One region of the Paenarthrobacter sp. TE3676 genome, then DNA from elsewhere that is predicted to be linked to it. Evidence: riboswitches for the same ligand, from Rfam matches in the RefSeq annotation. Region 1 holds a riboswitch; each other region holds the start of a gene.

What was found. Region 1 has a riboswitch for thiamine pyrophosphate ahead of thiC (phosphomethylpyrimidine synthase ThiC). Riboswitches for the same ligand answer to the same signal wherever they lie in the genome.
Region 2: linked by a shared signal. The riboswitch ahead of ACZ881_RS16055 (ECF transporter S component) and the one ahead of thiC (phosphomethylpyrimidine synthase ThiC) in region 1 are both predicted to bind thiamine pyrophosphate.
Region 3: linked by a shared signal. The riboswitch ahead of thiO (glycine oxidase ThiO) and the one ahead of thiC (phosphomethylpyrimidine synthase ThiC) in region 1 are both predicted to bind thiamine pyrophosphate.

What each region holds. Positions count from the first base shown of each region.
Region 1 is NZ_JBWBQU010000001.1:419,676-422,948, reverse strand. It holds gene ACZ881_RS02055 (VOC family protein) at 1-662, opposite strand, end outside; gene ACZ881_RS02050 (amidohydrolase family protein) at 741-1,823, opposite strand; TPP riboswitch at 1,907-2,014, shown strand; gene thiC (phosphomethylpyrimidine synthase ThiC) at 2,010-3,273, shown strand, end outside.
Region 2 is NZ_JBWBQU010000006.1:283,799-287,071, forward strand. It holds gene ACZ881_RS16050 (ABC transporter ATP-binding protein) at 1-1,216, opposite strand, end outside; gene ACZ881_RS16055 (ECF transporter S component) at 1,216-1,836, opposite strand; TPP riboswitch at 1,913-2,049, opposite strand; gene ACZ881_RS16060 (NUDIX hydrolase) at 2,451-3,140, shown strand; gene ACZ881_RS16065 (DUF4235 domain-containing protein) at 3,177-3,273, shown strand, end outside.
Region 3 is NZ_JBWBQU010000001.1:26,969-30,241, reverse strand. It holds gene ACZ881_RS00165 (thiazole synthase) at 1-284, opposite strand, end outside; gene thiS (sulfur carrier protein ThiS) at 287-523, opposite strand; gene thiO (glycine oxidase ThiO) at 520-1,788, opposite strand; TPP riboswitch at 1,781-1,899, opposite strand; gene thiE (thiamine phosphate synthase) at 1,927-2,598, shown strand; gene ACZ881_RS00145 (ferritin-like fold-containing protein) at 2,629-3,273, opposite strand, start outside.

The DNA.
Region 1 (3,273 bases):
TGATGGTGGTAGCCGCCGGCGGAAACGAACAACGCCTGGCCATGCCAGCCTGCGGTCCGCTCGAAGCCGAGGGTCTCCACATAGAACTTTTGCGCAGTTTCGACGTCACCCACCTGCAGGTGCACGTGCCCGATCCCGGCAGCGGCCTCGCGTTGACCCGTCACGGCAGCTTCACTCAGGTGCTGCTGGAGGAAGCGCTGCGGGGGCAAGGCCACATTGTCCATCACAACATTGCTGCCGTCCCACTGCCAGAGCTCACGCGGCTTGTCGTAGTAAAGCTCAATTCCGTTGCCTTCGGGGTCAGTGAAGTAGAACGCTTCGCTCACCAGGTGGTCGGCGCTGCCTGCGAAAGCACGAGGTTCGTACTCCGCCGCCGTAGCAATAGTCGCGGCCAGCGACGGCTGATCCTGGAACAGGATTGCTGTGTGGAACAGACCGGCCTCTCCCCGCCCGGGAATCTGCAGTCCCGCAGCGGGGGCAAGGTGGACAACGGGCTTGGCTACGCGTCCGAGGTACAGGCCACCATCCTGCTCAGCCACGACTTCCAGGCCAAGTGCTCGCTGATAGTAGTCGCTCATGACCTTCATGTCGCCCACCTTGAGCATGACGCTGCCCATGGTGAGTTCGGCAGGCAGAAGATCCTGGCTGAATGATGAGGTCATGTGAAGCTCCCGGTTCTGAGGTGGCCGCGCATCGGCACCTTCTTACCTATCTAAATTACTTGAAGCTTCAATTTATTCCTAACGAACGACATTACCCCTGAGCACGACATGTTTGAGCGCCGCGATGGTACCCGGATGACGGCGCGGATCGTCACTGCACAGCACGACGTCGGCACTTGCGCCTTCGCTGATGCCCTCGACTCCCAGCCACTCACGGGCGCCCCAGGCGGCGGCGTGCAGGACCGCCGCCGGCGGAAGGCCGGCGTCGTGGAGTTCCATCATTTCGTCCGCAATCCTGCCGTGTTTGATCACGCTACCGGCGTCGGTACCGGCATAGACGGAAACCCCCGCTTCGAAGGCCTCCAGCACACGCTCGCGACGACGCTCCCAGAGACGCATCATGTGGTCCGCGTACTCCGGAAACTTCGGCGCTGCCTGGGCTGCGATATCCGGGAAGGTAGCGATGTTGACCAGGGTGGGGACGATGGGCACTGACTGTTCCACCAAACGGGGAAGGTGCCGCGGAAGGAGTCCGGTGGCGTGCTCTATGCAGTCGATATTGGCGTCGAGCATGTCATCGATGGTGTCCTCGCCGAAACAATGCGCGGTGACCCTTGCTCCCTCATCATGGGCCGCGGAAATGGCTTCCTTGACGGTCTTCGCGGGGAACGAGGCAGCGAGGTCTCCAACGCCGCGATCGATCCAGTCGCCCACAAGTTTTACCCAGCCATCTCCGTCACGGACTTCCTTTCGGACCGTTTCCACTAGTTCCCGCGGCTCAATTTCATGACCCAAACCGCGAAGATAACGCCGACTCCGGGCGATATGCCGACCCGACCTGATCAGTCGCGGCAGGTCCGTTCGTTGCTGCACCCAGCGGGTGTCGGCGGGCGATCCGCAATCGCGGATCAGCAGCGTTCCGGCGTCGAGGTCTGCTTGGGCCTGGGCGAGCGTTGCCTGTTCATCCACCGCTCCTCCAAGGCCGAGTCCGATGTGACAGTGGGCATCAACCAAACCTGGCAGGACCCAGCCATCCAATATCCTGTCCGGCGTCGCACCGGGACGCTCAAACGTCAGTATGCCGTCTACGGACCACAGCCCATGGCGCTCTTCGTCTGCCGATACGAGCGCAGGTCCGCTGAATTCGATGATGTTGGCCATGGCAAAAGCGTAGCGGGGGCGGCGTGTTGGAGCCTGGTGCCTGCATGTGACTGGGAGCCCGTCGGGAGCTGTGGTAGCTTCGTCTACGACCACACGGGGGCCCCTGCAGGGGCTGAGATCGGACTGACGCAGTCTGCGACCGTTGAACCTGTCCGGGTAATGCCGGCGAAGGAAGTGAGTATTCCCTTGAGCACCACAGAAACACAGCACAGCCCTGTTCAAAACCAGATCAACACGGGCCAAAACCAGACCAATACTGTCCAAAATACGGCGGAAACTGTAACGCAATCCCTGAAGTCCCATTCGTTGGCTTGGCTGGAAGATCCAGGTAACGGCATACGGGTCCCCGTCACGGAGATCGCCTTGGAGCCTTCTCCCAATGGGCAAGCAAACAAACCTCTGCAGGTATACCGAACAGCGGGCCCCGGAAGCGATCCCGTGGTGGGCCTGGAGCCTTTCCGTGCACCATGGATCGAATCCCGCGGAGACACGGAGGCTTATTCGGGGCGGGAAAGGAACCTGCTCGACGACGGTAAGTCCGCGGTTCGGCGTGGAGCCGCGTCAGCGGAGTGGAAGGGTGCGCAACCGGTGCCGCGCCGCGCCGTCGCGGGTAAGACCGTCACGCAAATGCACTACGCGAAACAAGGCGTCGTGACTCCGGAGATGCAGTTCGTTGCGTTGCGGGAGAACTGTGACGTTGAGCTGGTCCGCAGCGAAGTCGCCGCGGGATGGGCAATTATTCCGAACAACATCAACCACCCTGAATCCGAGCCGATGATCATTGGCAAGGCATTCTTGGTCAAGATCAACGCCAACATCGGCAACTCGGCAGTCACCAGCTCCATTGCAGAGGAAGTGGACAAACTGCAGTGGGCAGCCCAGTGGGGCGCTGACACGGTGATGGACCTCTCCACCGGAGATGACATCCACACCACTCGCGAGTGGATCATCCGCAACTCGCCCGTTCCGATCGGAACAGTGCCTATTTACCAGGCACTTGAGAAGGTAAACGGGGAGGCCAACCAGCTGACGTGGGAGATCTTCCGCGATACCGTGATCGAGCAATGCGAGCAGGGTGTGGACTATATGACCATTCACGCTGGCGTTCTGCTGAGGTACGTGCCCTTGACCGCCAACCGCGTCACGGGCATCGTTTCCCGCGGCGGATCGATTATGGCCGGATGGTGCCTGGCACACCACCAGGAGAACTTCCTCTACACGCACTTTGACGAGTTGTGCGAAATCTTCGCCAAATACGATGTCGCATTCTCCCTGGGTGACGGTCTCCGCCCGGGTTCCATCGCCGACGCCAACGACGCCGCGCAGTTCGCCGAGCTTGATACGCTCGCGGAGCTGACGCAGCGGGCGTGGGATTTCGACGTCCAGGTCATGGTGGAGGGACCCGGGCACATTCCCTTCCATCTGGTGCGGGAAAATGTGGAGCGTCAGC
Region 2 (3,273 bases), on a different contig from region 1:
ACATCAACTCATCCAGGACCTTGCCCGTGACGAACTGATGTTCCGGCTCCTGGAACACCGTACCGATGCGGGAAATCAGCTGGTCTGCTTTCCACTTGAACGGATCAATGCCCGCACCCTCGGAAAGTTCGACGGCGGCACTCACTTTGCCGTCCACGGGCGCCAAAAGGCCTGCCAACGTGAGCGCGAACGTGGACTTTCCGGCACCATTGGGACCCGTAATGGTCAGGGCTTGGCCTGCCCGGACCTGCGCACTGATGTCCGTTTGCACCGGAACGGGCGGGATGGTTTTGAAACCTTTGCGCCGTGGCTTTAGTCGGGAAACAGCAAGGTCCTGGGCTGCGAGGAGAAGCTGCGCGGTGTCTGGTTCTTTATGGCGGGTGCGGGTTGCCGGAACGTACCCCGGCACCCAGACGCCAGCCGACATCAGCAGGGTGCGGGCCTCGGAAAGGACCTGGTCGGGAGGGCCGTCCAAGAGGACGCCGCCGGCAGCATTCCCGGTCCCTGCGGCCGTGCTGGATCCTGGCTGCAGGACGACAATCCTGTCCACCAGGTCTTTCCACACGGACACGCGGTGTTCCACCACAACCAGCGTGGCGCCGGTCTTGTCCAGGCATCGCCCTACAGCATCGCGGACCTCCAGCACCCCTGCAGGATCCAGGTTGGCCGTTGGTTCGTCCAACAGGATCAGCCCGGGCCGCATCGCCAAAATGCCCGCAAGCGCAAGGCGCTGCTTCTGACCGCCTGAGAGCGCCGCCGTCGGGTGATCCAACGCCAGACCTCCGCCGGCAGCGGTACGCAACCCGACGTCGTCGAGCGCTTCATGGACACGGGACCAAATCTCGTCCCGCGGCACGGCAAGGTTCTCTGCACCGAAGGCAACGTCGTCGCCAACCCTCGACAAAACCACCTGCGTCTCGGGGTCCTGCTGCATCAGTCCCGCGCGTCCACGCTGCTCGCGGGGCGCAACGCCGTCGATCAGCAGGGAGCCGGTCTCATCCGAGTCGTCTTCCTCATCCCCCAGCACCCCGGCGAGGGCATGAAGGAGCGTGGATTTCCCGGCACCCGAAGGTCCGAGCAGCAGTACGCGCTCCCCGGGTTCGATCCGAAGGTCGAGGCCCTGAATGGCAGCTTGGGCACGGCCGGCATGCCGCCAACCCCAGCCCTCGGCTGAGATGGCGGCAGGCCTCACCGTGCCGCTTTGCGTGGCCGACATCAGCTGAAGACGGGCTCCGAAGCGGCCTTGCGCGAGGCGAAGGAGCTCAGCACTCCGGTCTTGGCCAGGCCGCGTGTCGCCACCCAGGAGAGTGCGCCCGCGATGATTGCGCCGGAAATTGAGGTGAAGGTGATGTAGGCCAGCTTGTCGACGGCTTCATAGGCGATGTTCCAACCCCACGGGAGGAAGGAGTCGTTCAGGCCGCAGAAGAGGCCCGCGCCCGCACCGGCGAGGAGGGCAGTGGGCAGGTTGAACTTCTTGTACCGGAAGGCGGCAAAGATGAGTTCCGCGCCCAGGCCCTGCAGAACGCCGGAGATGAGCACGGTGGTGCCGTACTGCGAACCCATGATGAGCTCACCGGTGGCGGCAACAGTCTCACAGAACAGGGCTGCACCCGGCTTGCGGATAATGAGCATGCCCAGGACCGCGGGGATCATCCAGCCGCCGGCAATCAGGCCGGTGAGAGGCGGATACGTCGCGTTCATGGGGATGGATACCAGTGCGGCGCCTTGGGACCATGCCCAGAAGATCACGCCGCCCGCGATGGCGATCAAGGCCGCCACAACGATGTCTACAACACGCCAGTTATAACTGGTCTTCTTCACGTTTACCGTGGTCATTTTTCTGCCTCCTGAGGTTACAGGAGGGGAAAGTGCTCCCCGGAATCCGGCTGGCCTGCGCCACCCGGGTCCGGACACTCTGAGAAGCTCGACTCCCTTGCGCCGGTACTAACCGGATCAGGTTCGAGGGTCTGCGGCTGTCCGCACTCTCAGCGCCCTCGCGTCTCCTGCATCTCTGCAGAGTCCGACGGCGGCGCTCCCCTGTCGTTATTAAATCTGCCCCGATGGGCTGGTTCAGTTTACACCTGAGTCTGTGGCGGGTGTTGGTCTGTTGCCGGCAGGCGGTCATAATCGGCAGTGGTGGTGCGTTCCAGGGCTTCCGGGGGTGCGTTGCGAGGGCTTCCCGAGGGTGCGTTGCGAGGCCCACTCTGCACCCATCCCCCACACCATTCCCTGCACACCAGGCCTCACAACGAGACGGGGGTGCGTTGCGAGGCCCACTCTGCACCCTTCCCCCACGCCATTCCCTGCACACCAGGCCCCACAACAAGACGGGGGTGCGTTGCGAGGCCCGCTCTGCACCCTTACCCCACGCCATTCCCTGCACACCAGGCCCCACAACGAGACCTGAGAGAATGAACCAGCAGAATCCACCGCGGCAAAGGGGCACCTTCATGACTGACCTTCCCCAGCAAGACCTCCCCCTTCCCACAGAAGTGCCCCAGCCGCGCCTGGCCGCGAGCGTCATCCTCCTCCGTGACGCCCCGGGCGGACTCGAAGCCTTTGTCCAGCACAGGGTGAGCACCATGGACTTCGCCGCCGGCATGGTGGTCTTCCCCGGTGGACGGGTGGATGCCGCGGACGAGTCCGGCTGGGACTACCCCTCGGACCTGCTTCAACGCCACGCGGCGGACTGGCAGCAGAGCTCCATCTGCAGTGGCGCGGGCGAGGCCACCAAGAACGCCGGAACGGTGCTTTCCGCCGCAATCCGTGAAGTCAAGGAGGAAGCCGGGCTCAGCATCGACGCCTCTGACCTCCGCCCGTGGGCCAACTGGATCACGCCGACAGACATGCCCAAGCGATTCGACACCTACTTTTATGTTGCCAAGCCCTCCCCGGCGGCCGAACCCCGGCACCAGACCACGGAGGCCTGGCAATCACTGTGGATGCCGGTAGCGGACATTCTTATGGCGGAGGCCGCGGGCACCCTGAAGCTGATGCCGCCCACGTACTACCTGCTCAAAGAAATCGCCGGGTTCGCCACCGTGGATGCTCTTTGGTCGGCCGAACACGATGTTGTTCCGGTACTGGCACCTGTCGGCTCCATGGCTGCCTTCCTCAAGGAGCGGGAAAACCGCCGCTAGCGCTTGGAACGAGCTGGAGCCGGTTAGGCTGGGAGCATGAACCTCTTCTTCAAGCTGATCGGCGCCGGAGTAAGTCTCGGAGCAGGCTTCGTAGGTACCAAACTTGTCAACAAAGGGTGGGAAAAGGCCACGG
Region 3 (3,273 bases), 390 kb from region 1:
GCCAGTTCAGCAGTCATCACGGCGTCCTTGGCCGTGAAACAACCAGCAGTATTGGGCAGCACGCGGATGTCATGGTCCACCAGCAGCTGGAACAGCGAGCCCGTTTCGGCGGGCGAATAGCGACGCATCGCCACTGTGGTGAGCTCCGTCCCTGAAGAGAGGAGCGCTGCTCCCAAGCCATCGAGGCTCGGCGCGCCTCCGGTACCCATGATGAGGCGGGAACCGAATTCGACGCCGTCGATCACCAGTGCGTCGGTGCGAACGTCAACGTTTGCTGTTGTCATGATTAGCCTCCCTGGACTGCTGTTACGAGTTCAAGTTCGTCTCCGTCGGAGAGCGCTGTCACGGCCCATTGGCTGCGCGGCACCACCTCGGAATTGCGTGCGACAGCGACTCCCAGCTTGCCGCCGTCGGCCGCTTGTCCGCGAGGGTCCAAGGCGCGACCGGTGACGGCCGTGACGAGGGTACTGACGGATGCGTCGTCAGAGACTGCGTGGTCGGTTCCGTTCACTTTGATGTTCATGCTGTTTCCTTGGTGGTGGTTCGTGCTGCTGGTGTGAGTGTTCGGGCAACAGGGGCGTTGCCCACGAAACGATGGGGCAGGAAGGGGGCCCACCGGGAGTCTGTGGAGCCTTTGAGGAGTTCCCCCACGATCTTGGCGGCCACCGGAGTCAGGAGGACTCCGTGGCGGAAGAATCCTGTGGCAACCACCAGGCCGTCGATGTCACCGTTGGAAACACCGACCCGTCCGAGCAGTGGAGCGTTGTCCGGAGTTCCGGGCCGGGCGCGGGCGGTTGCTTCAAGGAGTTCCAGTTCAGCCACTGCGGGGACCAATACTTGGGCGTCCCTCAGCAATTGGTAAACGCCACCCGCCGAGACCGCGTTGGAAGAGGCTGACAACCCGTCTTCGCGTTGCGTGGCTCCAATCACCACAGTTCCGTCGTCCCGGGGCACGATGTAAACCGGCACCCCGCGAACCATCCCGCGAATCGTTGATGTGACCAAGGGCCGCAGGTGATCGGGGACGCGAAGCCGGAGGATGTCCCCGTAGACCGGCCTTACGGGAAGCCTGAGGCCTTCAGGAAGACCGGAGAGTTGGGACGCCCCGAGCCCGTTGGCCACCACCGTTTCTCCGGCGTGAACGGTGACTCCTGAGTCCAGCGCCACGCCTGTGACACGCCCGCCTTCCCACAGCAAACCGCGCGCCCTGTAAGCAATGGCGAATCCGTCATCGGCTCCCGACACCCAGGAACTGTCATTGGGCGAATGGGCTGCCAGTCCTGCCAGGAGGCATGCCGCGAGTTTCCTTGGATCGACTTGGTGGTCGGCAGGTATATCGAAAGCACAGGAGATCTGCGGGCTGAGGAGCGGCTCCCGTTGCCTCGCGTCCCGCAGAGCGATAGGTTCGACTTCCAGGCCAGCCGCAAGCTGGACCGACCTTAAGTCTGCGAGCGCCCGGCGGTCGGCTGCGTCGGCACCCACGGCGAGGGTCGGCGTCGTGCGATATCCGTTGTCCTCTGCGCCTTGATGCAGGCCGTCCACGAAGGAGGGCCAGAGCTGGGAAGACTCAAGCATTAACTCAAGAAGGTCTTCTTCCTGGTAATGGAGTTCGCTGACGGGTGCAAGCATGCCTGCCGCTGCGAAGGACGCGCCGGAAGCGGGAGCGGGGTCGATCAGCGCAACTGAACGGCCCAATCGCCGGGCTTCGTGAGCGATGCCGAGGCCGATGACGCCGCCACCAATGACGGCAACGTCTGTCTGGAGGCGGGTATGGCGGGAATCTGCCATTCGTTTCCTTCCCTACGCCGGTACTAGCCGGATCAGGTCAAGCGGTCGGCGCTGAAGCCCTCTCAGCCGGACAGTCATATGACGAATGTCGCGGCTCCCGCAGTACGAGCCCAGTTTAGAGGAACTACTCTGGTTCCCATGACTCAGCCTGACGCTCTTGCCTCCGCCCGCCTTTACCTGTGCACCGATGCCCGTAAGCAGCAGGGCGATTTTGAGGACTTTGTGGACGCCGCTTTCGAAGGCGGCGTGGACATCATCCAACTCCGCGACAAGACGCTGGAAGCTGCCGAGGAACTGGAGATGTTGACCGTCCTGCGGAGCGTCGCACAACGGCACGGACGGCTTTGGGCTGTCAACGACCGGGCCGATGTTGCCAGCATTTCCGGGGCTCCCGTGTTCCACATCGGGCAAAAGGACCTGCCCCTGACTGCAGCCCGGACCCTCCTGCCGAACGCCACCGGCATAGGCCTCTCCACCCACACAACCGAACAAATCGATGCCGCTGTGGCCACCTCCCAAGGGCCCCTGGGACTGGACTATTTCTGCGTGGGTCCGGTCTGGGCAACACCCACCAAACCCGGTCGCGCTGCTGTCGGTTTGGACCTGGTCACATATGCCGCAGAAGCGGTCAAGCGCTCGGGCGACGGTGTGACCCTCCCTTGGTTCGCCATTGGTGGCATCGATCTCAGCAACGTTGAACAGGTTGTGAAAGCGGGCGCCGGCCGGATCGTGGTGGTCCGCGCCATCACAGCGGCACCGGACCCGACGGCGGCGGCCAAGTCGCTGCTGGAAGCCTTGGATTCCGTCTAGGGAAGCCGGAGGTTCCGCGCGATCCGCGGGCTAGGCGGTCAGGCCGAGGCCAGTCATCCGGCGGGCGTGCTTTTCGGCGAGCTCCGTCGTCAGCCTTTTCGCCGCGGCACGCGCGTCCCCGCCGCTTTTCAGCATCGGCCCCAGCAGGGGGTGTTCCATGCCCACGCGTTGCGCCTGCGTCAGCGCTTCCCCCACCAAGCGGCGGCCCCACAGCGCCAATCGCGAAGCGAGGCGCGGGTCATCTGCCAAGGCCCGCCTGAGCAGGACGCGAAGGACTTCCGTGGCCTGATCGGGTGAAGCAACGCGCTCAACGAAATGCTGCGTTGTCGGGTCGAGGAACATCGAGACAGCCCTATAGAAATCCGATGACACAGTATCGATGACATAGGCCTTCATCACGGATTCGAACCAGTCCCCCGGCTTGGTGCGCTCGTGGAAGTGATCGAAGGAGCGCTGAAACGGCAGCATGGCACGTTCGGGATCCAGACCCATCTCCGACAGGCGGTCGTTGAGGAGGGCGAAGTTTCCGTAGGCCCCCACTGCGATCTTCGCGAGCACGGACCTGTCGTGAAGCGTGGGTGCATAGCGGGAATCCAAGGAGAGCCGCCCGAAGGCGGACAGTTCGCCATACGCCATGGCTCCAAGCAACTCCGCTGAGAGTTGCCCGGCATAGGC